2 regions of the Pseudoalteromonas sp. KS88 genome follow, and region 2 is predicted to be linked to the other one. Evidence: predicted binding sites of a transcription regulator. Region 2 holds the regulator's gene; the other holds the start of a gene.
The links. The regulator MetJ, encoded in region 2, represses methionine synthesis genes. The targets are predictions, from matches to a motif close to TAGACGTCTAGACGTCTA.
Positions count from the first base shown of each region.

Region 1: a site for MetJ is predicted at 1,606-1,623, ahead of metK (methionine adenosyltransferase). Genes of this name have one in related genera too.

Region 1 is NZ_PYHV01000031.1:98,832-102,051, reverse strand. It holds gene tkt (transketolase) at 1-1,446, opposite strand, end outside; gene metK (methionine adenosyltransferase) at 1,725-2,876, shown strand; gene C7Y70_RS18365 (diacylglycerol kinase) at 3,135-3,220, opposite strand, start outside.
Region 2 is NZ_PYHV01000018.1:155,928-159,147, forward strand. It holds gene C7Y70_RS11890 (malic enzyme-like NAD(P)-binding protein) at 181-1,422, shown strand; gene metJ (met regulon transcriptional regulator MetJ) at 1,509-1,829, opposite strand; gene metB (cystathionine gamma-synthase) at 2,067-3,220, shown strand, end outside.

The DNA.
Region 1 (3,220 bases), on a different contig from region 2:
GCTCGCAATTTGCTCTACTGGTTGGTGGGTTGGGCCATCTTCACCTAATCCAATTGAATCATGGGTATAAACAAAAATGCTTGGCACTTTCATTAACGCAGCCATACGTACAGCATTACGCGCGTATTCCATAAACATTAAGAAGGTCGCACCGTAAGGGATAAAGCCTTTATGTAGTGCAATACCGTTCATAATTGCTGACATACCAAACTCACGCACACCGTAGTAGATGTAGTTACCGCTGGCATCATTGGCTTCAAGGCCTTTAGAACCTTTCCAAATTGTTAGGTTTGAACCTGCTAAATCAGCAGAGCCGCCCATAAACTCTGGTAATAGAGGACCAAATGCATTAAGTGCATCTTGTGATGCTTTACGTGATGCAGGGTTTGCTGGGTTTGCATCAAGTTGCTCAATGTACGCTTGTGATTTCTCGCTCCAATCAGCTGGTAACTCACCACTTGTACGACGTTTAAACTCTGCTGCTAGTTCAGGGTGTGCGGCTGCATATGCGGCAAACTTTTCATCCCAGCTCGCTTCAAGTTGCTTACCTTTTTCTTTGCCATCCCACTCGCTGTAAATGTCAGCTGGAATGTCAAATGCGTCGCCAGTCCAACCAAGGAACTCGCGCGCGGCTTTAATTTCGTCTTCACCCAGTGGCGCACCGTGACAGTCATGGCTACCTGATTTATTAGGTGAACCGTAACCAATTACTGTTTTACAGCAAATGAGTGTTGGCTTGTCTGTGATGCTGCGTGCTTCTTCGATTGCTGTGCGAATAGCGTCTGAATCATGGCCATCTACATCACTGATTACATGCCAACCGTACGCTTTAAAACGCGCTGGGGTATCATCACTGAACCAACCTTCGACTTCACCATCGATTGAAATACCGTTGTCATCCCAAAATGCCACTAACTTACCAAGGCCTAAAGTGCCAGCAAGCGAACATGCTTCGTGAGAAATACCTTCCATAAGGCAGCCATCGCCCAAGAACGTATATGTGAAGTGATCAACAATGTCGTGGCCTTCACGGTTAAACTGAGCCGCTAATGCTTTTTCAGCAATCGCCATACCGACTGCATTTGTGATCCCTTGACCAAGTGGGCCCGTAGTGGTTTCGATACCTGGTGCATAACCATATTCTGGATGACCCGGTGTTTTTGAATGCATTTGACGGAAGTTTTTAATTTCGTCAATTGGTAAATCATAACCACTTAAATGCAGTAGAGAATAAATAAGCATTGAACCGTGGCCGTTTGAGAGTATAAATCGATCTCTGTCTATCCACTCTGGATTTGTTGGATTATGATTTAGATAATCGCGCCATAGTACTTCTGCGATATCTGCCATGCCCATAGGGGCTCCAGGGTGGCCTGATTTGGCCTGTTGTACTGCGTCCATTGATAAGACGCGAATAGCATTTGCAAGTTCTTTGCGAGACGGCATGAATTCTCCTACCTTTACTGTATTTGCGCTGGTTGATTGTGTGTTTTACTAGAAACACCCATTCTTACTTATTCTAGGGGCAGTGTGCAATTAAAACCCCTAATAAATTAGACTAAAATGGAGGTTTATTAAGAACTAAAAGTTATTAGTAATTTTATTTAGACGTCTAGGCGTAAAATTACTATGAAAATATATTTGTTTTAGATAAAATACGTCCCTTAATTTTTTAGCGCTCTTACCGACGTTTGTGAAGCGCAATATTTGTGAGCAGAAATACAATGGCAAAACATTTATTTACTTCTGAATCAGTTTCTGAAGGTCATCCGGATAAAATCGCGGATCAAATCTCTGACGCGGTACTAGATGCCATCTTAGAGCAAGATTCTCATGCACGTGTTGCGTGTGAAACTTACGTAAAAACCGGTATGGTCATGGTCGGTGGTGAAATCACCACGAGTGCATGGGTTGATATCGAAGAAATCACGCGTAAAACAGTGCGTGAAATTGGCTATACTCATTCAGATATGGGTTTTGATGCTGATTCGTGTGCAATTTTAAACACTATCGGTAAGCAATCACCAGACATCAACCAGGGTGTTGACCGTACTAGCCCTGAAGAACAAGGCGCTGGTGACCAAGGCTTAATGTTTGGTTACGCATGTAACGAAACTGAAGTGCTAATGCCTGCACCAATCACGTACTCTCACCGTTTAGTACAGCGCCAAGCGCAAGTACGTAAAAGCGGCGAGATTAATTGGTTACGTCCTGATGCAAAATCACAAGTAACCTTTGCATACGAAAATGGTAAGCCTGTTGGTATCGATGCAGTAGTTCTTTCTACTCAGCACAGTGAAGAAATTTCACAAAATGACTTAGTAGAAGCGGTAATGGAAACTATCATCAAGCCGGTACTACCTGCAGAGCTAATTACTAGCGCAACGAAGTTCTTCATCAACCCAACTGGCCGTTTTGTTATCGGTGGCCCAATGGGTGACTGTGGTTTAACAGGTCGTAAAATCATTGTTGATACCTACGGCGGTATGGCACGTCACGGTGGTGGTGCTTTCTCTGGTAAAGATCCATCAAAAGTTGACCGTTCAGCTGCGTACGCTGCACGTTATGTTGCTAAAAACGTGGTTGCCGCTGGCCTTGCTGACAAGTGTGAGCTACAGGTTTCTTACGCTATCGGTGTTGCAGAGCCTACGTCAATCAGTGTTGAAACGTTTGGTACTAGCAAATTAGAAGAAAGTCGTTTAATCGAACTTATTCGTGAACACTTTGACTTACGCCCTTACGGCTTAATTCAAATGCTAGATCTTGAGCGTCCAATTTACCTACCAACAGCGGCTTACGGCCACTTTGGTCGTGATGAATTCCCATGGGAACGCACAGATAAAGCAGACGCACTTCGCGCAGCAGCTGGTCTTTAATTCCAGCCTTTGTGTGAATGTAGAAAAAGCGCCAATTGGCGCTTTTTTTATGCCTAGAAATTATGTTCTACGTTTTTGTCGCGAGGTAAACTTGCTGCTAGGCATGCGCTACCCCACGCAATTAAATTTAAAAGTAATTTATTCACAAAGAGATTAAGAGACGCTGCGCTCAAGAGAAGTAATTATAAAATAATAGCTAAAAGTGACTAGGTACTAAGATCTATTCGAAGCCCGTGACGTTTTACCTAACTTTCTAACCTATAATGTAAGTATCTTTTCATATCCAGCGACACCCCATACTATTAACAATACAATTAAAGCTAAGGTTACTGCCGCTGATGCTA
Region 2 (3,220 bases):
GTTTTTAGAATTATTTACTAAAAATGCTGACAAAACGCATAAAATCAACTGATATAGCTTATAACAGGATAGACCTGATATTGCTTGAATTTAATTATAATATCGGTATTGTTCTCAATTAAAGATATAGAACTGCTCTCTCACACTTAATTTAACTTACTTGCAGGATAAAATCGCGTTATGTCAGACTTTCGTGAACAAGCACTACATTACCATGCCCATCCCGTTCCAGGAAAAATCAGCATTGAACTTACTAAGCCGGCTGAAACCGCTAAAGATCTCGCTTTAGCATACAGCCCTGGTGTTGCTGAACCTGTTCGTGAAATTGCAGCGGATCCCGCTAATGCTTATAAGTATACAGGTAAAGGCAACATGGTTGCGGTTATCACAAATGGCACAGCCATTTTAGGACTTGGCAACCTGGGCCCTTTGGCTTCAAAACCGGTTATGGAAGGAAAAGCGTTGTTGTTTAAACGCTTTGCTGGCTTGGATTCAATTGATATTGAAGTTAAGCATCGCACGACTGAAGACTTTATTAACACCGTAGCGAATATTGCTGATACGTTTGGTGGCATCAATCTCGAAGATATTAAAGCACCTGAGTGTTTTGAGATTGAAAAAGCGTTGATTGAGCGTTGCAGCATCCCAGTATTTCATGACGACCAGCACGGTACTGCGATTGTAACTGCTGCAGGGATGATCAATGCTTTAGAAGTTCAAGGAAAAAACATTGAAGATGCGATTATTGTTTGTTTAGGTGCAGGCGCGGCTGCCGTTGCATGTATGGAATTGCTAATTAAATGTGGTGCGCTTCGTGAGCACATTTATATGCTTGATCGCAAGGGCGTAATTCACACGCGTCGTGATGATCTTAATGAATATAAACAATTGTTTGCGAACAATACTGATAAGCGTACTTTGCAAGACGTTATTGCTGACGCTGACGTATTTGTGGGTGTGTCAGGGCCGAACTTGTTAGCGCCTGAAGACTTAAAGTTAATGGCTGACAAGCCCGTTATTTTTGCTTGCTCTAACCCAGATCCTGAAATTAATCCTGCATTAGCTCACGGTGCACGAAGCGATCTTATTATGGCGACAGGTCGTTCTGATTACCCTAACCAAGTTAATAATGTTTTATGTTTCCCATTTATTTTCCGCGGTGCGCTTGATGTTCGTGCAAGCCAAATCAATGATGAAATGAAAATTGCTGCGGTAGATGCTATTCGCAGCATTGCAAAAGAGCCAGTTCCTGCAGAGGTGTTAACTGCTGCCGGTGTTGATAAGTTAGAATTTGGCCCTGAGTATATTATTCCAAAACCAATGGATCCGCGTTTATTACCGCGTATTGCTAAAGCGGTAGCGCAAGCGGCGATTGATTCAGGTGTGGCGCAAATCGATATGCCTGAAAACTACATGGCTTAGGTTAAAACGATCTGACAATAAAAAACCTCAGTAACGCAAGTTGCTGAGGTTTTTTTGTATCCAATTCCTGAAGGCAGGAATGTAGCTTAATCTTCGTTAAGAACAGGTACTTCAAGCCCCATCTCAAGCATGATTTTCTTCACTTCTTCAGGTACTTTTTCAGGGTTGTCTTTACGCAAGTCATCGTCATTAGGTAACGGCTGACCAGTGAACGCATGTAAAAATGCTTCACAAAGTAATTCACTGTTAGTTGCGTGTCTTAAATTATTAATTTGACGACGCGTGCGCTCATCGGTTAAAACTTTAAGCACATTGAGTGGAATAGATACGGTGATCTTTTTCACTTGTTCTGATTTTTTACCGTGTTCTGCATATGGGTGAATATATTCACCATTCCATTTAGCCATAAGAAGTATCGTTGCCTCAGGTTATTAATTGTTTGCATCGCCGAGTTGCTTTGCAAAGATGCGGGAAATTCTATCGTTTTAAAAAAGATAGTCAAACACTTGTTATTTAGCCATCTAGCTCGCTAAATTTCTTTACTTCTATAAATGTAAGGTCTGTACCATAAATTCTTTGACTTATGGGAGTTGATCATCTAACCTTTTAGACGTCTAAACATCCATTTAATTGTAGGTGACGTTATGAGTCAAAAAAATAAAGCAACTATCGCGGTACGAAAAGGCATCGACGCTGATAAACATCATGGTGCAGTTGTGCCTCCTCTACATCTATCAACGACCTATTCATTTGCTGATTTTGATACAAAACGTCAATACGATTATGGCCGCAGCGGCAATCCAAACCGCGATATTTTAGCGGAAACGCTGGCTGAGCTTGAAGGTGGTGCTAAGGGAATTATTACAGCTACGGGTATGTCGGCAGTACATTTAGCGACTCAGTTACTTAATAGTGATGATACTTTGGTTATTCCTCATGACTGTTATGGCGGCAGCTACCGTTTATTTACTTCGCTTGAGAAGCGTGGCTTATTAAAATTGGTGGTATTAGATTTAACCAAAGCTGAGAACCATCAGAAGATACTTGAAATTAAACCTAAATTAATTTGGATAGAAACACCCAGCAATCCAATTTTACGCCTAACCGATATTAAAGCGATTACGGCGATTGCTAAACAGTGCGGTGCACTTGTTGGTGCCGATAACACCTTTTTATCACCTGCTTTGCAAAACCCGATTGAGTTTGGTGTCGATATTGTGGTGCATTCGACGACTAAATACATAAATGGTCATTCAGATGTTGTGGGCGGTGCTGTCATTGCAGCTAATCAAGAGTTAGGTGATGAATTGGCATGGTGGGCGAATAATATTGGTATCACCGGCGCGCCGTTTGATAGCTATTTAACCTTACGTGGTTTACGTACGTTAAATGTACGTTTGCGTCAGCACCAAGAAAATGCATTTGTTATAGCGCAGTATTTAGAAGACTCACCCTATGTAAGCCAAGTTTATTATCCTGGCCTTGAATCGCACCCGCAACATGAATTAGCAAAACAGCAACAACGCGGTTTTGGTGGTATGGTAAGTTTTGATATTAAGGGTGATGTAAATGACGCTGCAGCATTTTTAACAAGCCTAGAAGAATTTAGCTTAGCAGAGTCATTAGGTGGCGTTGAAAGTTTAATTTGCCACCCAGCGACGATGACTCATGCAGGTATGGATGCTACAGCCCGTCTTGAAGCTGGAGTCGGCGATACCTTGATTCGTATTTCGGTAGGGATTGAAGATGTTAAAGATTTAGTGGCTGATTTAGAGCGTGTGTTTAATAAAGTAAAGCC